DNA from 2 places in the Frigoribacterium sp. PvP121 genome. Region 2 is predicted to be linked to the other one. Evidence: predicted binding sites of a transcription regulator. Region 2 holds the regulator's gene; the other holds the start of a gene.
The links. Region 2 encodes HspR, which represses chaperone genes until heat shock. Its sites were predicted from a motif close to AAGTTGAGTCNNNNNGACTCAACTT; they were not measured.

Region 1 (10,414 bases), 330 kb from region 2:
AGCGAGTAGGTCGTGTACTGGCCGGTGAGGGGCAGCGCGTCGATGCCGGGCAGCTCGCCGCCGGCGCCGTACTGGTAGTTGCGGGCCGAGGTGATCTCGGAGTCGCCCATGCCGTCGCCGATGAGCAGGATGACGTTCTTCGCGGGGCCGGCCTGCACGGAGTCGAGCAGGGCCTGCGTGCTGTCGTCGGAGCTGCGGGCGGCGCCGCCGTTCTCGGCGACGTCGGCGGGGGTCGCCGCGAACGCGGCTCCGGGGAGGAGGGCCACGGAGGCGGCGAGCGCCATCGCTCCCGTGGCGAGGGCCGCGCGGGTGCGGCGGGTGGTGGTGACATCGTGTGGTCCAGCTCCAGGTGATCGGTGGTGCGGGGGGAGGTCGTCACCCCCTGATCGGGGGACCGTCACAGTGCAGTCGGGCAGGGTGAACGGCCGGTGTCGCCGCGGAGTCGCCCGAGTGACCGCAGCCCAACGAGTTGCACACTGTGCACCGACACGGACGCCCCCGCGTCGCCGCTCGTCACTGCCCGCGGAGCACGACCTCCAGCTGAGCCCTCAGCGCCGCCACGATCTCGGGCACCTCGAGCGACTCGTCGACCGCGGAGGCCATCGCGACCATGAGCACGGCCGAGACGACGCGGGCGAGCACGGCGGCCTCCTCGGGGCTCCGACCGGCACGGTCGGCGACGATGTCGGCCAGCGCCTCCTCCGTCCTGGCCACGATCGCGAGCGCCGCCGCGTGGTGCGGCTCGGCGGCGTCGCCGAAGACCATCTCGCGCAGGTAGGTGCGGCCGTTCTCGACGTGGCTGCGGTTGCACTCGACGATCGGCGTGACGAGGGCGACCACCGCGTCGACGAGCGCCGCCTCGCCGGCCGCCGCGGCGAGGCCCCGCTCGAGCGCGCGCTCGTAGGCCGCGTTCTGCGCCAGCAGCAACAGCTCGCCCTTCGAGCGCGCGTAGAGGAAGAGCGTGCCCGCGCCGACGTCGGCGGCCTCGGCGACCTGCTGCGTGGTGACCTCGTCGACGCCGTGCCGCGAGAACAGGTCGGACGCGGCCCGGGTGATGCGCTCGAGCTTCTCCTGCTTGTTGCGCTCTCGACGGCCGAGCGGGGCGGATGTCGACGACATGGGAACTCCTGGAATGAGAACTGACTCCGCTCAGTTGTGACGAGGGTCAGTCGCTGGCGATCGGGTACGCGCACCGCATCATCCCACTCACGAGCGACGACGACCCGCCCGGGGCGACGCGACCGCACCGCCCCGACACCCTGGAAGGAACCCCATGACCACCATCCGCGACTCCGTCGTCCTCGTCACCGGCGCCAACGGCGGCATCGGCACCCGCTTCGTCGAGGCCGCCCTCGCCCGGGGCGCCGCGAAGGTCTACGCCACGGCCCGCACCCCGCGCAGCTGGAGCGACGAGCGCGTCGTGCCGCTCACCCTCGACGTCACCGACGCCGCATCGATCGCCGCCGTCGTCGAGGCGGCCCCCGACGTCACGGTGCTCGTCAACAACGCCGGGGCGAACGCCCCCGAGCCGGGCATCCTCGCGAACACCGACGCCGAGATCCGCGAGAACGTCGAGACGAACTTCTTCGGCCCCCTCTTCCTGGCCCGCGCCTACGCCCCCCTGCTCCGCGCCCACGGCGGCGGCACGGCGATCATCGACATCCACTCCGCCCTCTCCTGGTTCGCGGTCGCCGGCATCTACTCGGCGACGAAGGCCGCGCTCTGGTCGGCGACGAACTCGCTCCGCCTCGAGCTGCAGCCCGCGGGCGTGCAGGTCGTCGGCGTGCACGTCGGCTACGTCGACACGGCGATGGCCGCCGGCGTCGACGACGCGAAGACCGACCCCGCCGTGCTCGTGGCCGACGTGCTGGACGCCCTCGAGGCCGGTGAGCACGAGGTGCTCGCCGACGAGACCTCGCGCCAGGTGAAGGCCGCCCTGTCGGCGCCGCTGGAGGCGCTCTACCCGCAGCTCGCCCGCGGCTGAGCGACGGCGACTCCGGGCCGGCCCGCGCGACGTCCGGCGCCGGCCCGGGAGGCGCGGGCCGACGACCCGAGGGAGGCGCGGCCGTGTCTCCGAGCACGCTGGGAACGGGGTACGATCGCTCGTCGACGACGGACGCCCGGGGGCGGGGCCGGACGCGCCTCCCGCCTCCTACTGGGGGCAGCACGTGGAGGACTCCGTGACGCACCATCGTCTGACGCACCCCGCCGTGACACCCAGGAGAACCGCATGACCACGCCTGTCGCCCCGCAGACGCCCGAGCTCGCCGCCCCCAACGCCGCGACCGCCCCGGCCCACGCCCCGCGCCGCCCGTCGTACCGCGACGACGACGTCGCCCCCGCCGTCTGGGACACCGCCCGCGAGGAGCGACTGCGCCTCGCGCCCCCCGCCGCCGCCCCGATCGGCTGACGCCCGGCGGCCCGCGCCGGCGCCCCACGACGACGAGACGCCCCGCGCCGGTCGACCGTGGTCGTCCGCCGCGAGGCGTCTCGGGGAGTGCGGGGGTGAGCCCGGCCGGGTCAGGCCTGGACGTCACCGCGCCAGGCGCCGTCGGCCTGGCCCTGCGACTCGATGTACTCCTTGAAGTTCTGGAGGTCCTTCTTGATCGCGCGGTTGTCCTGGCCGAGCGACGAGCCGACCTTCTCCAGGAAGCCCTCGGGCGTCCAGTCGATCTGCACCGTGATGCGGGTCTCGGAGTCGCTGAGCTTGTGGAAGGTCACGACGCCGGCGTGGTCGACCTCGCCGCCCGTGCTGTTCCAGGCGACGCGCTCGTCGGGGTGCTGCTCGGTGATCTCCGCCTCGAACGTCTTCTCGACGGGGCCGACCTTGACCTTCCACACCGTGAGGGTGGGGGTGGTCTGCGTGATGGACTCGACCTCGTCGAGGAACTTGGGGAACTCCTCGAACTGGGTCCACTGGTTGTACGCGACGGAGACGGGGACGCTGACGTCGACGGTCTCGATGGCCTGTGCCATAGTGTGCTCCTTGATCGATGGGGTGGTCGTCGGCTCGGCGCTGCTGCGCCTCCCCGACTTCTCCCTCGACGCTAGGGAGGTCCGCCCGGCGAGGGCCAGATGCACGACGGACGGTCAGGTGGGGGACGGCGCCGACCGCTCCGGCTCCTCTACACCCGCCGCCACGAGCACGCTCGCCGAGTCGTCGGCCTCGGCGCTCGTGTCGGCCCGCACGGCGACGATGCCCGCCACGATCAGCGCCCCGCCGACGAGCTGCAGCGCGGTCAGCTGCTCGTCGAGCAGCACCCACGCCCAGATCGCCGCCGCCGCGACCTCGAGCAGGCCGACGAACGAGGCGAGGCGCGACCCCAGCATCGAGCTGGCGGTGATGCTCGTCGCGTAGGCGAGGCTGGTCGCGACGAGGCCGACGACGAGCATCGGCACCCACCAGGGCACCGTGCTGCCCAGCACGACGACGTCGTCCGCCGTGGCGGTGAAGGGCACGAGGCCGGTGAGCCCCAGCAGGCCGAGCAGAGCCGAGCCGACGAGCAGCCCCGACGCGGCCAGCGCCACGGGCGGCAGGCCGTCGGAGGGCAGGGCCGCGATGACGAAGTACCCGGCGCAGCAGACCATCGCCGCGACGCCGAGGGCGATGCCGACGGGGTCGAGCGCTCCCCCGCCGGCGGGCGAGACGACGAGCAGCAGGCCGGCCGCCGCGACGGCCGACCCGACGAGCACGACGGCGGCGGGCCGTCGCCGGGTGGCGACCCACGCGACGGCGACGAGCAGCAGGGGCGCCGTGTACTCGAGCAGGATCGCCGTGCCGACGGGGATGTGCTGGATGGCGGCGAAGTAGAAGACCTGCGTGCCGGCGACCCCGACCACGGCCATGCCGAGCACCCGTCGTCGTGCGCGCCAGACCGGGGCGAGGCGGCCCCGCAGCGCGACGAGCGCGAACGGCGCCAGCACGACGCCGCCGACCAGGGCACGCAGGGCGACCGCGGCGACGGGGCTCCAGCCGCCCTCGAGCAGCGGCTTCACGAAGGGCCCGGAGACCCCGAATGAGGCGGCGGCCACGACCGCGACGAGCAGGCCGGTCGAGAGATGGCGACGAGACACGGGGTACCCTCCAGTCAGGGCCGTACGGCCTGTTGATCCTGACGCTAGAGCGGGAGACGACAAGGAGTCAAATTGCTTTTCGCCCCTGACACGGAAGACGTCCTCGACTTCAACGCGGCCCTGGTCAACACGACGGCCGGGGCGTCGCGCTCGGGCGACGACGAGCTCGCGACGCCCGCCCAGCTGGACGCGCTCATGACGACCTTCGGCTTCTCGGGGCGGCGCGACCGCGACGAGGCCGAGCTCGAGGCGGTGCGGCGGGCCCGCACGCGCCTCCGCGAGCTCTGGCTGCTGCCCCGCGACGAGATGGTCGGCCCGGTCAACGAGCTGCTCGAGCGCCTGCACGCGGTGCCCCGGCTCGTGCGCCACGACGACCTCGACTGGCACCTGCACGCCACCCCGCAGAGCGCGCCGCTCGCTGACAGGATCCTGGTGGAGGCGGTGCTCGCCCTCGTCGACGTGGTCCGGTCGGACGAGACGGCGCGGCTGCGCCCCTGCGCGGCCGACGACTGCGACGGGCTGCTGGTCGACCTCTCGCGCAACGGCTCGAAGCGGTTCTGCAGCGTGCGCTGCGGCAACCGGATGAACATGGTCGCGTTCCGCGAGCGTCGGGCCGCCGAGGAGGCCGACCGGCCCGTCGACCGCTGAGCCGTCGCCCGCGCGGAGCGCATCCGAGCCCGTTCGTCAAGGCCCTCCGGGCTCCGCGGAGGCGGCCTACCGTGCCCCGGACCGCACACCATCGACCTCGGGGAGAACTCATGTCTCAGCGCAACACCTTCGTCCGCAGCCTGCACGACCTCGGCGCCGCCGCCTGGTTCGGCGGCACGCTCATGGGCGCCGTCGGCCTCAACGGCGGCACGGCGGAGGCGAAGGACCCCGTCGAGCGCCTCCGCCTCTCGTCGATCGGCTGGGCCAAGTGGGCGCCCGTGCAGTGGGCCGCGATCATCGCCCACGGCATCGGCGGGGTCGGCCTGATCGTCGGCAACAAGAGCCGCCTCGGCGGCCAGCCGTCGTCGCGCCGCAACACGGTCGTGAAGTCGGTCGTCACCCTCGCCGCCGTCGGCGCGACCGTGTGGTCGGGCATCGAGGGCGGCATCATGGCGAAGAACGCGGAGCAGGGCGCGGAGGGCGTCACCGAGCCCGACGCCACCGCCTCCAAGACCCTCGCCGCGGCGCAGAAGAAGCAGAAGGCGCTGCAGTTCGTCATCCCGGTGCTGACCGGGGTCGTGCTCGTGATGGGCGCCCAGCAGGGCGAGCAGCAGCGCCCGCTCGCCGGGCTGCTCGGCTGGCGCCGCTAGGCCGGACCGATCCCCCTGCGGGCGGGGGCGCCTCCCCCGGCTCCTCCGCCCGCCCGTCAGTCGCCGTCGCCGGACCGCTTGCCCCGCATCACGATGAGCGGGTCGGGCTGCCCGACGACGGCGTCGTCGCGCCCGTCGTAGTCGAACTGGCCGAGGAAGAACCGCATCGCGTTCAGCCGTGCCCGCTTCTTGTCGTTCGACCGCACGATCGTCCACGGCGCGTGCTTCTTGTCGGTGCGGCGGAACATCTCGTCCTTCGCGGCGGTGTAGTCGTCCCAGCGGCCCAGCGACTCGAGGTCCATCGGCGAGAGCTTCCACCGACGCACGGGGTCGAGCTGCCGCATCGCGAAGCGCGTGCGCTGCTCCTTCTGCGACACCGAGAACCAGAACTTCGTGACGTGCACGCCCGCGTCGACGAGCATCTTCTCGAAGACGGGGGCCTGCTGCATGAACGTCTCGTACTCGTCGTCGGTGCAGAAGCCCATCACCCGCTCGACGCCCGCCCGGTTGTACCAGCTGCGGTCGAAGAGGACGAGCTCGCCGGAGGTCGGGAGGGCGGCCACGTAGCGCTGGAAGTACCACTGGCCCTTCTCCCGGTCGCTCGGCGTGCTGAGCGCGACGACCCGCGCCGTGCGGGGGTTGAGGTGCTCGGTGAAGCGCTTGATCGTGCCGCCCTTGCCGGCGGCGTCGCGCCCCTCGAAGAGCACGACGGCCTTGCGGCCCGTCTCGACGAACCAGTTCTGGCACTTGAGCAGCTCGACCTGGAGCCGGTACTTCTCCAGCTCGTACTCGCTCCGGTCGAGGCGCTCGTCGTACGGGTAGTCCTCGCGCCACGTGTAGACCGGGTTGCCCGCCGGGTCGATCAGCTCGGGCTCGACCGTGTGGCCGCCCGACACGCGGTAGCCCTCGTGCCGGAGCTGCTCGATGTACTCGCGGAGCGACTGTCCTGTGGTGGGGTCGAGGGTCATGCCCCCGACGGTACCGAGCCGGGGTCGGAGCCGACCGGGCGTGGCGCTCGGCGCCTCCTCGTGGTCACGGGGTCTCGCCGCGTCCCCGGATGCACCACGAAGTCGCAGCGGAACCACGCCGCGGCCTGGTTCGCGGGCCAGGACGTGGTTCGTCGTCGTGAGGAGGGGCTTCTCAGCGAGGTCTGAGCGGGCTCGGAGGATCCGTTGAGGCAGGGACGCCCCCGCGTTCCTATCATCGTGTCATCGACCTTGAGTCGAGGTGACTCAAGGTCTCGGCCACGACTAAGAGAGGAAGCACCCATGGCCCTGTCCTTCGACCCCTTCACCGAGCTCGACCGTCTCGCCGGCACCCTGCTGTCACAGCGCCAGGGCCCGAAGGCCATGCCCGTCGACCTGTACCGCGAGGGCGACCAGTACGTGCTCGCCGCCGACCTGCCCGGCATCGATCCGGGGTCCGTCGACGTCGACGTCGACGGCCAGCTGCTGACGATCACGGCCCGGCGCACGGCCGGCGACCACGCCGGGGCGACCTGGCTCGCGCAGGAGCGCCCGCACGGCTCGTACCGGCGCCAGTTCAGCCTGGGCGACGGCGTCGACACCGAGGGCATCACGGCGAACTACGACAACGGCGTGCTGTCGGTGGTGATCCCGGTCAGCCAGCGGGCGAAGCCGCGGCGGATCGAGGTCGGCAGCGCCCGGTCGGGCGACGGTGGGGCGCAGCAGCTGTCGGCCTCGCCGGAGGCGGCGACGGCGTAGCCGTCGACCCGCACCGGCCGCCCCTGCCCGCCCGTCGACCTCGGAGGAGGTGCACCATGCTCGAACGCCGCACGTTCCTGTCGCGGGCGCTCGCCGAGCCGCTCGGCGAGCACCGCGCGTACTACGACCCGTCAGCGGACGACGTCGACGCCGACTGAGCGGCGACACGAGGGCCCCGCCCGGCACCGGCCGGGCGGGGCCCTCGTCGTCCCGGGAGGACGGGGCAGAGGGCGCTGCGGCTCAGAGGGTGGTGCGGGTGAGGACGGTGGTCGAGTCGGCCGCTGTGATCTCGACGCTGCGCAGGCGGTCGAGCGGCAGCTTCGACGAGGCCGCGAGCCCCGCGGCGCCGCCCGGCGCGCTGTCCCAGGTGGCGACGACCGTGCGGGTGCCGTCGACCTCCTCGACGACGAGGTCGTAGACGCCGGTGCCCTCGAGGTCGGCGGCGTAGGCGCACTCCCAGTCGAAGCGCGTGCCCCAGGGAGTCGCGGTGACGGAGAGGTCGGCGGTCACCGCGCCCCCCACCAGCGACGTCATCGCGACGGGGACGGCGGGCGTCGGGGTGGTGACCGAGGCCGTGGGCTCAGCGCCCCGGCCCGACGACGAGCCCAGCGCGTAGCCGCCGCCGGCGAGCAGCACCACGGCGAGCACCGCGGCCGCGCCGACCAGGGCGCGCCGCCGCGGGGAGGAGGGCCGGCCGGAGGCGCGGGGTCGCGGCGCAGGACGGCCCGGTCGACGGGCGGGCGTGCGGGAGCCGCGCGACGGGTCGGCGACGGGGGCTGGTGTGCCGGCCCGCGACTCCTCGGGGTCGGGCTCGGCGGCACCGACCCCCGTCTCGACGGGGGCGGGCTCCGGGGAGGCGACCCGCGCCTCCCCCGCGACCGTCACGGCGTCGTCGACGGGCAGCAGGCGGAGCACGGCGGGGAGCCCGGCGAGGTCGGCGACGGAGGCGGTGCACGCCTCGCAGCCGCAGAGGTGCCGCTCGAAGCGGGCGCGCTCGTCGGTGCTCAGGCCGCCGAGCACGTAGGCGGCGTCCCACTCGTGGACCGCGTCGTGCTCGCGGCGGAGCTCGGGCTCTCGGCGGGCGTCGGGGCGGCCGTCGCGGTCGGTCATCGGGTGACTCCTCGTTCTTGCAGGGCGAGCCGGAGGGCCTTCGCGGCGTAGTGCAGCCGCGACTTCACCGTCCCGGCCGGCACCCCCTCGATCTCTGCGGTCTCGGCGACGGTGCGACCCAGCCAGTAGCAGCTCACCACGACGCGGCGGTGCTCGCCCGAGAGCGAGCCCAGGGCGTCCGCGACGAGGAGGCGGTCGAGGACGGCGTCGGAGGCGTCGGTCACGGGAGCGCCCTCGGGCAGGTCGTCGGTGGGGAACTCGTGGGCGCGGCGCGCGCTGCGGCGGTCGTCGATCACGAGGTTGCGGGCGACGGTGAAGAGCCAGCGGCGGGCGGGCTCGTCGTCCTCCGCGAGGATGGCTGCGCTGCGCCAGGCGCGCAGCAGGGCCTCCTGCGCGACGTCCTCGGCGAGGCCGTGGTCGCCGGTGAGGCGGTGCACGTAGCGCACGAGCACGTCGCCGTGCGCGTCGTGCAGGGCGCGCAGCCGGGCTGCTCCGTCGACGTCCATCGCCACCTCCTCACCTGTACGACGAGACGGGGGGCCGGATGGTTCACCGTCGCGGCATCTTCGCACCCCGGGCTGCCCGCTCCGCGGTCGCGGCGGACCTGACAGTGCGCTGGGAGGCTGAACCCCGGACAGCCGCTGCCCGTCGTTCCCAGTGACGGCACCTCCGTCGTCGCCGCCCTCGACCAGCAGGAGAACACCGTGAAGAAGAAGACCGGCATCATCATCGGAGTCAGTGCCGCCGTCGTCGTGGGCCTCGGAGCCACCGCCGCGTTCGCCGGCCCCGCCTTCTACCGCGACGTCGTCGTCGGCGCCCCCGAGGTCGCCCCGACCGTCGCGCCGACCGCCGGCGGCAGCACCCTCGACGCCAGCCAGCTGACCGGCGACTGGCAGGTCGGCGACGGCAGCACCGCCGGCTACCGCGTCGACGAGGTGCTCAACGGCACCGACGTCACCGTGGTCGGCACGACCGACCAGGTCACCGGCACCATCACCGTCGACGGCTCGTCGGTCTCGGCCGCCACGATCGACGTCGACGTCGCGAGCATCGCGACCGACAGCGGCAACCGCGACGAGTACTTCCGCGGCACGGCCCTCCAGACCGACCAGTTCCCGACCGCGACCTTCACCCTGACGCAGCCGATCGACGCCGCGGTGCCCGCCGACGGCGAGGTGGCGACGACCGAGGCCACGGGCGAGCTGACGATGCACGGCGTCACGCAGCAGGTCACCGTTCCGCTGCAGGCCGCGCTCTCGGGCGACGGGGTGCAGATCAGCGGGTCGATCCCGGTCACCTTCTCCGACTACGGGGTGCAGGCCCCCGACCTCGGCTTCGTCAGCGTGGAGGACAGCGGCACGGTGGAGTTCCTCGTCGCGGCGACCCCCGCCTCCTAGGCTCCCGGCCCCGCGGTGACCGCCCCGCGGCGGCGCACCGCGGCAGCACGAGGGCCCGGGCACGATCACGTGCCCGGGCCCTCGTGCGCCCCCGGCACCGCCCCTCGTCAGTGCCCCCCGGCACCGCCCCTCGTCAGCGCCCGAGCTCGGCCAGGGCCACGTTCAGCTCGAGCACGTTCACCGTCGGCTCGCCGAGGTAGCCGAGGTCGCGCCCCTGCACGTGCTGCTCGACGAGCTCGCGCACCTCGGCCACGGGCAGCTCGCGGGCGGCGGCGACCCGCTCGACCTGCTCGCGCGCGTACTCCGGGCTGACGTGCGGGTCGAGGCCGGACGCGGAGGCGGTGAGCGCGTCGACCGGGACGCTCGCCGGGTCGACCCCGTCGCTCTCGGCCACGGCCGCCCGGCGCTCCTCGATCGCCGCGATCAGGTCGGGGGCCTCCGGCCCCCAGTTGCTGCCGCTCGACGCGGAGGCGTCGTAGCCGTCGCCGGCGGCGGAGGGCCGCGACTGGAACCACTCGGGCAGGGCGGCCCCGTCGTCGTCGGTGAACGACTGGCCGATCAGCGACGAGCCGACGACCTGCCCGTCGACCTCGACCTCGGAGCCGTTCGCCCGGTGCCCGACGGCCAGCTGCCCGACCGCCGTCACGACGAGCGTGTAGGCGACGCCGAGCACGAGGGTGGCGACGACGACGGCCCGCAGGGCGGTGCCGTACTGACGCAGCGTGCTGCGTGCGTTCATGGTGAGTCCTTCTGTCTGTCTCTGGTGCTGCGAGGTGGGTGCTGCGAGAGGTGGTGCTGCGGGAGGCGCGGG
Region 2 (10,414 bases):
GAGGTCACCGTCAGCCAGAAGATCGGCGGAGCCGTTCACGACGAGATCGATCTCGCGTTCACGTCGACAGAACGCGGCACCCTCGTCAGCGTCCAGCAGCAACGCACGAACCTGCCCCGCAACGAGAAGTCCATCATGCCGATCGTCGTGCAGAACAACGAAGCACGCGAGAACGTGACCGGTACCGTGACCTTCACCGCCCCGAAGGACACCATCTTCGAGGATGGCCTCACCGTCCTCGGTGAGCGCCGTAACGGCACCGCCGGTGGCTGGGAGAGCGACTCGTCGCTCGACCTCAGGAACGGTGTCATCACGGAGAACGGCACGAAGATCACCTTCGACCTGTCAGTGGGCGCGCTGCCTCAGCGCGAGCAGGTGCGCTACCTCGTCGAGGTGTTCACCTCGCGCACCGCCTCGGCCGGCAACCGCCAGCTCGACTACACCTACGAGGGCACCAGCTCCGTCGGCGACTTCCGCGCCACCGGCAGCACCATCGGCCGCGTCGCCTCCATCGACCCCTCCGCCATCCGCGAGTAGTCGACCGGCGACACCAGCACCACAGCACCAGGCGACCGCCCCGGTCACCGCCCCGCAGCAGTCGGCGCGGCGGCCGGGGCGGTTCGTCGCTCGCTGCCAGACGGGCGGGGCAGGATGACCCCATGATCGACGTCGACCTCGCCCGCCGCCTCCGAGATGCCGGGCTGCGCTGGCGCCCCTCCCCCGGCGACCGCTTCGTCGTCGAGCGCCTCCTCGACATCGACGAGGGCGTCGGCGACGTCTTCACCCTCAGCGACATGACCATCGAGGCCCACGAGCACCCCACGGGCACCGTGCTCGGCTTCAACGGCACGACCGAGTGGGCCCTCGACTCCGTCGCGGCCGACGACGCCCTGTGGCTGCCGCGCGAAGACCAGCTGCGCGAGCTGCTCGGCAGCACCTTCGTCTCGCTCACGCGCGTGCTCGTCGACGGCGAGCCCCTCGCCTACCGCGTCACCGTCACCCTCGACGGCGCGGCGGCCACCGGGCCCGACTCCGTGCACGTCGCCGCCGACCCCGAGACGGCCTACGCCCACGCGCTCCTCGCCTACGTCGACGCGTCGCTCCGTCTCGACGACTCCGACGGCGACGGCGGGCACGCGACGGGCTGATCCCCGCGCGGGTCACCTCGGCGCCATCGAGGTGACTCTTCCTGGGCCCTCCGCCCCGTGCAGGGCCCAGGAAGAGTCACTTCGATCACTGCCGCCTCGCGTCAGTTGCCACTTTGGGGGCTCACGGGCGTTCAGAGGCCCCCAAAACGGCAACTGACGAGAGAAGCAGGACGAGAAGGGGCGAGATCAGCGGCGGGTGGACACCGTCACGGTGAACTTCGGCCCGCGCGAGACCTGACGCGTCGGCCCGACGGTGCGCTCGAGCGCGCTGCGGTAGCCGAGGTGGGAGTTCCAGACGCACCAGAGCTCCCCGCCCGGCTCGAGGAGGCGCGCGGCCGCCGCGAAGAGCTTGTGCGCGAGGCCGGCGTGCACGGTGGCGCCGACGTGGAACGGGGGGTTGAGCAGCACCAGGCCGGCGGAGCCTGCGGGCAGGGAGGCTCCTGCGTCGTCACGCCGCGACTCCACCCGGTCACCGACGCCGGTCGCCTCGGCCGTCGCGCGCGCCGACGCCACGGCGGCCGCCGACTGGTCGGTCGCGACGACATGCGCCTCGGGGTGCGCGAGCGCGTAGGCGGCGGCAAGCACCCCCGTTCCGCACCCGAGATCGACCACGTGCGACGCCTCGGGCGCCCCGACCGCCAGCGCCTCCAGCAGCGCTCGGGTGCCGACGTCGATCGATGAGCCGGCGAAGGCCGCGCCGTGCGCGACGACCACGAGGTCGCCGTGCCGCTCGGAGCGAGGCCACATCGAGGCGGTACCAGCCGAGGAGGCGGTGGCTCCGGCGTCGGAGCGCGGACCGGAGGCGGTCAGGAGGCGCGACTTCTGCCGGGCGAGACCGGCGGAGACGGTGCCGAAGTGGCGGCGCAGCACGTCGTTCATCGCCGGGGTCATGTGCTTGACGCGGCCACCGGCGACGAGCTGCACCTCGGGGTGCGCGTGGGCCGCGACCAGCTCGGCGATCTCGTCGAGGGCGTCGAGGCCGCGCGGCAGCTGCAGGAGCACCACCCGGGCGCCCTCGACGAGCGAGGGGTCGAGCGGCAGCGAGCGCCACGAGGCACGGCTGCCGAGGCGCTCCGCGTTCGCCGCGAGGGCGAGCTCGCCCGAGAGGGCGTCCTGGTGCACGCGGAGCTCGTGCGGGCCGACCAGCTCGGCGGCGCCGAGGGTGAGGGCTCCGTAGCGGTCACCGATGGTCGTGACGTGCTCCGGGTGGGCGACCAGCGCCTCCCGGGCGGTGTCGAGCAGGAGGCGGTCGGTCGCGTCGTGCGCGACCAGCTCGGGGGCCTCGACGTCGGGCCACCGACGGAGCTGCTCGAAGTCGATCACCGGACGAGGCTACCGGCCCGCCCCGGCCCGTCGTCCCCGACCGTGGCGCCGAGTGGTCACGAAGTGCTGCTCGCTGCGCGCGGGCAGCAGTTCGTGACCACTCGACGTCGGGGTGGCGGAGACGGCGCACGGCACCGAGGGTGCGGCGGGTCGACGCCCTCGCGGGCGGGCCGGCGCCGACCCGCCGGGAGTGACGGGAACCCGCCGCACCCCGCCTCAGACACCGAGTGGTCAGGACGTGCTGCTCCCCGACGCGAGGGCAGCAGTTCGTGACCACTCGAGGAGCCCCACGGGGCGGCAGCTACTGCAGGGGCCGCCAGACGACGACCGAGGTCTGCCGCGTGGGCCGGGTGCCGTGGCGGAGCGGCACGACGCCGCTCTCGCCCGCCGCGAAGACGCGCGCGCCGGGCCGGGTGACCAGCTCGTCGGCCAGCGCCCGCTCCAGCTCGCGCACGCGCGACTGCAGCGCCGTCACCTGGTTCTCGAGCTCGAGGATGCGCTTGACGCCCTCGAGCGAGACGCCCTCGCCGCCGAGCCGCGCGATCTCGCGCAGCTGCACGACGTCGCGCATCGAGTACCGCCGCGACTTGCCCGCGGTGCGCTGCGGCACCACGAGGCCGAGCCGGTCGTACTGGCGCAGCGTCTGGGCGTGCATGCCCGCGAGCTCGGCCGCCATCGCGATCGCGAAGACGGGCGAGTGCTCGTCGAGGGGCCGCTGCCCCGCGTCCTGTCTCGCCATCGTCGTCCCCTCCTGCTCGTGGTGCTGGTGCCGGGTGCTGCCGGCCCTGGTGCTGGCGCCGGGCCTGGTGCTGCTGCTGCTGCCGCTGCCGGCCCTGGTGCTGCCGAGGCTAGCCCCGGGCCCGGGCGATCAGGTCGTCGCGCGGGTTCTCGGCCGGCAGGGCCGCAGCCAGCGCCTCGACGGCCTCGCGCGCCGCGTCGCTGAGGTGGCTCGGCACGGCCACCTGCACCGTCGCCAGCAGGTCGCCGGTGCCGGTCTTCGTCGTGACGCCGCGCCCCTTGACGCGCAGCACGCGGCCGGACGGCGTGCCCGGCGCGACGCGCAGCCGCACCGGCTCGCCGCCGAGCGTCGGCACCTCGATCGTCGCGCCGAGCGCCGCCTCGGTGAACGTCACGGGCACGTCGAGGCGCAGGTTCGCGCCGTCGAGCTCGAACACCGGGTGCGGGCGCACCGCGATGGTGAGCACCATGTCGCCGGGCTCGCCGCCGTCGGGGCTGGACTCCCCGCGGCCGCGGAGCCGGATCTTCTGGCCGTCGTGCACGCCGGCGGGGATGCGCACCTTCATCGGTTTGCCGTTCGACGCCTGCAGCGAGATGGTCTCGCCGACGACGGCGGTCTGGAAGTCGAGCGTCGTCGTGGCCGTCATGTCGCGGCCCTTCTGCGGGCCGCCGAAGCCGCGGTAGCCGCCGCTCGTCTGGCCGAAGCCGCCGCCGCTGCCGCCGAACATGCCGCCGAAGATGTCCTCGAAGCCGCCGCCACCGCCGCCGCCCTGACGGAACTGCGGGCGCTGGCCACCGCCTCCGAACATGCCGCCGAAGACGTCCTCGAAGCCGCCGCCACCGCCTCCCGGGCCGCCGCTGCCCGCGGTGAAGCGGGCGCCGGAGCCCATGGCCCTGACCTGGTCGTACTCCTTGCGCTGCTCCGGGTCGGAGAGCACCGAGTTCGCCTCGCTGATCTCCTTGAACTTCGCCTCGGCCGCGGCGTCGCCCGGGTTGCTGTCGGGGTGGTACTTCCGCGCCAGCTTCCGGTAGACCTTCTTGAGCTCGGCCGGGGTGACGTCCTTGGAGACGCCGAGGATCGCGTAGAAGTCCTTGTCGAACCAGTCCTGACTCGCCATCGGGCACCTCCTCTCTTGCGTGTGTCCGGCAGCGCACGGCCACCGGAGGAAAGAACGGGGGAGGCGGTGGGCGCCTCGTCGAGGAGCCCACCGCCCGTCGCGACTCGCGTCGCGGTCACGGCTCGCGCCGTGGAGGTGCAGGGCTACTGCGGGGTGTGGACGGCGACCTTGGCGGCCCGGATGACCCGGTCGCCGATCTTGTAGCCCGGCTCGATGACGTCGGCGACGGTGTTGACCGTCACGTCGGGGTTCGGCAGCTGCACGAGCGCGTCGTGCATCGTGGGGTCGAAGACCTCGCCCGCCGCGCCGACCTGCGTGAGGCCGAACTTGTCGAGCCCGCCGCGGATCTTCTGTGCGATGACCGTCATCGGGCCCTCGGCGAGGTCGCCGTGCTTCTCGGCACGGACGAGGTCGTCGAGCGCCGGCAGCAGCGAGCGGATGACCTCGGCGACGACCGCCTCGCGGTTCGCCTCCCGGTCGCGCTCGACGCGCTTGCGGAAGTTGACCAGCTCGGCCTGGGCCCGCAGCATGTCCTGTCGCATGTCGGCGACGAGGTCGGTGCTGGCCTGGTCGAGGATGGCCTCGTCGTCGGCGCTGAGGGGCTCGGCCCCGGCGGCGCCCTCGGCGGCCATCTGCTCGGCCGCGGCGGCCGCGCCCTCCGGCGCCTCGGCGCCCGCGGGCACCTCGACGTCGGGGGCCTCGGCCTCGACCAGGTCGTCGGCGCCGTCGACCGCGGCGGTGCCGCCGTCCTCCGACGGCACCCCCGCGCTGGCCTCGGGGCGGACGGGCTCCTCGTCGGGAGCGCGGTTCTGCTCGTCAGTCATCGGTCGACCTACTTCTTGTCGTTCTCGTCGTCGTCCACGACCTCGGCGTCGACGATGTCCTCGTCGTCACCGGTGGCCTGGCCGTCGGCGGGTGCGCCCTCGGCACCGGCGGCACCGGCGGCGGCCTCGTCGGCCTGGCCCTGCGAGTAGATCGCCTGGCCGAGCTTCGACTGGCTCTCGTTGAGCTTGTCGAACGCGGGCTTGATGGCCGTGTCGTCGTCGCCGGCGAGGGCGGTCTTCAGCGCGTCGACGTCGGCCTGGACCTCGGACTTGACGTCGGCGGGCAGCTTCTCGTCGTTCTCCTTGATCAGCTTCTCGATCGAGTAGACGAGCTGCTCGGCGTTGTTGCGGACCTCGTTGGCCTCGCGACGCGCCTTGTCTTCCGCAGCGTGCTCCTCCGCCTCGCGGACCATGCGCTCGATGTCGTCCTTCGACAGCGACGAGCCGCCGGAGATGACCATCGACTGCTCCTTGCCCGTGCCCTTGTCCTTCGCGGAGACGTGGACGATGCCGTTGGCGTCGATGTCGAAGGTGACCTCGATCTGCGGGACGCCGCGGGGGGCCGGCGCGATGCCGGTCAGCTCGAAGGTGCCGAGGTTCTTGTTGTCGCGGGTGAACTCGCGCTCGCCCTGGAAGACCTGGATCGCGACGGAGGGCTGGTTGTCGTCGGCCGTGGTGAAGGTCTCGCTGCGCTTGGTCGGGATGGCCGTGTTGCGCTCGATGAGCTTGGTCATCGCGCCGCCCTTGGTCTCGATGCCGAGGCTCAGCGGGGTGACGTCGATCAGCAGGACGTCCTTGCGCTCGCCCTTCAGCACGCCGGCCTGGAGGGCCGCGCCGACGGCGACGACCTCGTCCGGGTTGACGCCCTTGTTGGGCTCCTGGCCGCCGGTCAGCTGCTTGACGACCTCGCTGACGGCGGGCATGCGGGTGGAGCCGCCGACGAGCACGACGTGCGCGATGTCGGAGACCTTCACGCCCGCCTCTTTGATGACGTCGTTGAAGGGCTTCTTGGTGCGCTCGAGGAGGTCGCTCGTCCACTGCTCGAACTGCGAGCGGGAGATGGTCTCGTCGAGGTTGAGGGGGCCGTCGGCGGTGAGCGTCAGGTAGGGCAGCTGGATGCTGGTCGAGGTGCTCGACGAGAGCTCCTTCTTGGCCTGCTCCGCCGCCTCCTTCAGGCGCTGCTTCGCGATCTTGTCGGTCGAGAGGTCGACGCCGTTCTGGCTCTTGAACTTCTCGATCAGGTGCTCGACGATCCGGTTGTCCCAGTCGTCGCCGCCGAGGCGGTTGTCGCCCGAGGTGCTGCGCACCTGGATGGTGGAGAAGTCGTCGTCCTTGCCCACCTCGAGGAGGGAGACGTCGAAGGTGCCGCCGCCGAGGTCGAAGACGAGGATGAGCTCGTCTTCCTTGCCCTTGTCGAGGCCGTACGCGAGGGCCGCGGCGGTGGGCTCGTTGATGATGCGGAGCACGTTGAGGCCCGCGATCTCGCCGGCCTCCTTCGTCGCCTGGCGCTCGGAGTCGTTGAAGTACGCGGGGACGGTGATGACCGCGTCGGTGACGTCCTCGCCGAGGTACTGCTCGGCGTCGCGCTTGAGCTTGCCGAGGATGCGCGCCGAGATCTCCTGGGGGGTGTACTTCTTGTCGTCGATCTCGACCGTCCAGTCGGTGCCGACGTGGCGCTTGACCGACGCGATGGTGCGGTCGACGTTGGTGACGTTCTGGCGCTTGGCGGTCTCGCCGACCAGCACCTCGCCGTCCTTCGTGAAGGCGACGACCGAGGGGGTCGTGCGGAGGCCCTCGGCGTTCGCGATGACGGTGGGCTCGCCGCCCTCCAGGACGCTGACGACCGAGTTGGTGGTTCCGAGGTCGATTCCTACTGCACGGGCCATGTGCTGTTCTCCTTCGTGGTGCGGGGTGATGCGGGAAGTCAGGGGGCCGACCCTTGAGTCAGCCAGGCTCAACTTTACTCACGCTCGCCGCGAGGTCAAGCCAGCCAGCTGAGAGTTGAGCGTGCATGACTCAAGATGCGGCCGGGACGGGGGACGAGGAGGCGCGGTGCCGGCCACGAGACCGCCGGACACCCGCGCCCACTAGGTTGACCCCCATGACCGCCGCGCCGCCGCTCGCCGCCACCCCCGCGATCCCCCGCCGCCGGGTCGTTTCGTGGGCCCTCTGGGACTGGGGCTCGGCCGCGTTCAACGCGGTCGTCACCTCCTTCGTCTTCAGCACCTACCTCGCGAGCGGCGCCTTCGTCGACCCGTCGATCGTGGCGGCCGCGGGCGACGACGCCCGGAACCCCGGCCTCGTGCTCGCGAAGGCCGACAACGCCACGGTCATCTCGACGGCGCTGACGATCGCGGGCGTGCTCATCGCGCTGCTCGCGCCGGTGCTCGGCCAGCGCAGCGACGGCTCCGGCAAGCGGAAGCTCTGGCTCGGCGTCAACACCGCGCTCGTGGTCGTGGCGATGGCCGCGATGGTCTTCGTGGCCCCCGCACCCGCGTACCTGGTGGCCGGCGCCGCCCTGCTCGCCGCGGGCAACATCTTCTTCGAGTTCGCGAGCGTCAGCTACAACGCGATGCTCGTGCAGGTCTCCACGCGCGAGACGATCGGCAAGGTCTCCGGCTTCGGCTGGGGGCTCGGCTACGTCGGCGGCATCGTGCTGCTCGTCCTGCTGCTCGTGGCCTTCCTGCAGAGCTTCGGCGTCGACGGCCGCGGCGGCCTGTTCGGCGTCCCCACCGGCACCGAGGGAGGCGCGTGGGACGTCCGTCTCTCGATCGTCGTCGCCGCCGTCTGGTTCGCGGTCTTCGCGGTGCCCGTGCTGGTGGCCGTGCCCGAGCCCCCGGTCTCGGCCCGCGACTCCGGCCCGCGCGTGGGGCTGATCGGGTCGTACCGGGTGCTCGGCGCGACGATCGCCAAGCTGTGGCGCACGAACCGGCAGGTGCTGATGTTCCTGCTCGCCAGCGCCGTGTTCCGCGACGGGCTCGCGGCGGTCTTCACCTTCGGCGCGATCATCGCGGCGCAGGTGTTCGGCTTCTCGCCGAGCGAGGTCATCTACTTCGCCGTGGGGGCGAACCTCGTCGCGGGCGTCGGCACGTTCCTCGGCGGCTGGCTCGACGACCGGCTGGGAGCGAAGGCGATCATCGTGGGGTCGCTCGCCGGTCTCGTGCTCGCGGCGTTCGGGGTGCTGGCGATCGGGACCACCGCCTCCCTCTTCTGGGTGCTGGGGCTGGCGCTCGCGCTCTTCGTCGGGCCGATCCAGTCGTCGAGCCGCTCCTTCCTCGCCCGGGTGACGCCGCCCGGGCGCGAGGGCGAGATCTTCGGGCTGTACGCGACGACGGGGCGCGCGGTGAGCTTCCTCGCGCCGGGGCTCTTCACGCTGTTCGTGTCGGCGACGGGCGACACCCGCTACGGCATCGTCGGCATCGCCCTCGTGCTGCTCGCCGGGCTGCTGCTGATGCTGCCGGTGAAGGCGGTGCAGCGCTCGATCGACTGACACCGCGCGCGCGTCTCGTGCTCCTGATATCGGATGTAAGATATCGGACGGCCGCCCCGATCGGTCTTCCCTTTCCCTCCATCCGGAAGAAGACATGAGCACGATCAGAACCGGCCTCGCCGCCGTGGGCCTCGCAGCCCTCGCCGCGGGCACCCTCGCCCCGGCCGCCGCCCTCGCGGCGCCCTCCGCCGGCACCGACGACGTCCGGGCCTCGGCCGCGTCGCAGCCCGCGGCCGCCACGCTCGACGCCTCCCCCGTCGCACCTCGACTCGCCTTCGTCGATCAGACCGACGACGGCAAGCTGTCGGTCGCGGGCCTGGCGCCGGGCGCCCCGCTCGCGGGGATCATCGTCGAGGGCGGTGGCACCTACACGGCCGCGGTCTGGGACGACCGCTTCGCCACGCTCGTCGACCTCGCCGACCTGGGCAAGGCGGCCACGCTGGTCTCGTACACCCCTCAGGGCCGGGTCGAGGTCGACATCGTCCTCGACGTCCAGTACGCCGACGGCGAGGACCGAGCACCCGGCACGCCCGTCGTCCACGCCGTGAGCCAGTACGACGACGAGCACCTCGTGGTCGAGGGCACCGTGGCGCACGAGCCCGGCCTCTTCGCCAAGACCGAGGTGTGGGCCAGCAGGTCGGGCGCGTCGTGGGACTTCCCGTCCGAGAACGGCGCCTTCTCCCTCCTCGTGCCGGTCTCGCGCGCCGGTGAGACCATCGACGTGACGGCCTACTACCAGGGCCACGCCAGCGAGTCGACGCCGGTCGAGCTCGTCCCCACGGAGCGCAACACGGCGTCCGACGCCCACCCGCTCGAGCTCGCCTCCCCCGCGCAGGGCGCCGTCGTCGCGGACCCGGCGCCGACCTTCAGCGGCACGGGCATCCCCAACTCGCAGATCGTCGTGACCCGCGACGGCGAGACCGCCCGCAGCACGTCGACCCTCTGCGAGACGCGCGTGGCCGTCACCGGCGACTGGAGCTGCACCTCGGCCGCCCTGCCCGCCGGCAGCCACGAGACGACCGTCACCGAGACCCCGACGTGGGCCTCGGCCGAGCAGCAACGAGCCGGTGCGTCGTTCACCGTCGACCCGGGCCTGCTGCCCGGCGAGACGCCCGCCACGCCACAGCTGAGCTCCGTTCAGCTCGACAACACGGGCGAACTCGCCGTCCGGGTGATCGCCCACAACGCCAGTCGGCTGAGCATGACCATCGACGGCGAGGAGGTCGAGACACTGGAGCGAAGCACCCACGGCCGCTTCACCTTCTCCGTCGACCCCGCGCTCCTGGGCGAGACCGCCGTCTTCACCGGCGTCCGCAGCGGCGTGGAGAGCCCTCCGCTCGAGGCGCCGCTGACGCTGCTCGAGGCGCCCGCGGGCGCACCCCTCCAGGCCCCCCTCGTGCACGAGGTGGCGGAGCGCGACGACGACACGTTCACGATCTACGCCACGACGAGCTATTTCCCCGACGAGTTCCTCGTCCCGGGCATCATCGCGAAGGTGGACGACACGTTCGTCAGCTCGTCTGCGAACTCCTTGAACGGTGCCACGTTCATCCACGTGGAATCCAAGCACGCGGGCGAGGAGGTCGACCTCTACACCGTCCGAGGGGACGGCCTGCTGTCCCCGGTCACGACCGTCACGCTCGCCGAGACGGAGGGCAACACCGCCCCCGAGGTCTTCCCGCTCGACGTCGTGTCGCCGAGGGAGGGCGAGACCGTCGGGGCCGACACCCGGACGTTCCGCGGTGAGGGCATCCCCGGCTCGCGCGTCCTCAT

Region 1: JOE43_RS05875 (Hsp20/alpha crystallin family protein) is a predicted target of HspR. The motif match lies at 6,587-6,611, and genes of this name have one in related genera.

What each region holds. Positions count from the first base shown of each region.
Region 1 is NZ_JAFIBR010000001.1:1,256,638-1,267,051, reverse strand. Features, by position in the region: gene phoA (alkaline phosphatase) at 1-284, opposite strand, end outside; gene JOE43_RS05915 (TetR/AcrR family transcriptional regulator) at 514-1,119, opposite strand; gene JOE43_RS05910 (SDR family oxidoreductase) at 1,274-1,984, shown strand; gene JOE43_RS05905 (hypothetical protein) at 2,231-2,410, shown strand; gene JOE43_RS05900 (SRPBCC family protein) at 2,521-2,976, opposite strand; gene JOE43_RS05895 (DMT family transporter) at 3,091-4,074, opposite strand; gene JOE43_RS05890 (CGNR zinc finger domain-containing protein) at 4,147-4,722, shown strand; gene JOE43_RS05885 (hypothetical protein) at 4,833-5,372, shown strand; gene ppk2 (polyphosphate kinase 2) at 5,429-6,340, opposite strand; gene JOE43_RS05875 (Hsp20/alpha crystallin family protein) at 6,641-7,096, shown strand; gene JOE43_RS05870 (anti-sigma factor) at 7,337-8,206, opposite strand; gene JOE43_RS05865 (sigma-70 family RNA polymerase sigma factor) at 8,203-8,712, opposite strand; gene JOE43_RS05860 (YceI family protein) at 8,911-9,603, shown strand; gene kdpC (potassium-transporting ATPase subunit KdpC) at 9,737-10,342, opposite strand.
Region 2 is NZ_JAFIBR010000001.1:921,759-932,172, reverse strand. Features, by position in the region: gene JOE43_RS04430 (hypothetical protein) at 1-537, shown strand, start outside; gene JOE43_RS04425 (pilus assembly protein CpaE) at 660-1,148, shown strand; gene JOE43_RS04420 (methyltransferase) at 1,335-2,471, opposite strand; gene JOE43_RS04415 (heat shock protein transcriptional repressor HspR) at 2,773-3,210, opposite strand; gene JOE43_RS04410 (DnaJ C-terminal domain-containing protein) at 3,320-4,327, opposite strand; gene JOE43_RS04405 (nucleotide exchange factor GrpE) at 4,471-5,151, opposite strand; gene dnaK (molecular chaperone DnaK) at 5,160-7,037, opposite strand; gene JOE43_RS04395 (MFS transporter) at 7,253-8,641, shown strand; gene JOE43_RS15870 (Ig-like domain-containing protein) at 8,736-10,414, shown strand, end outside.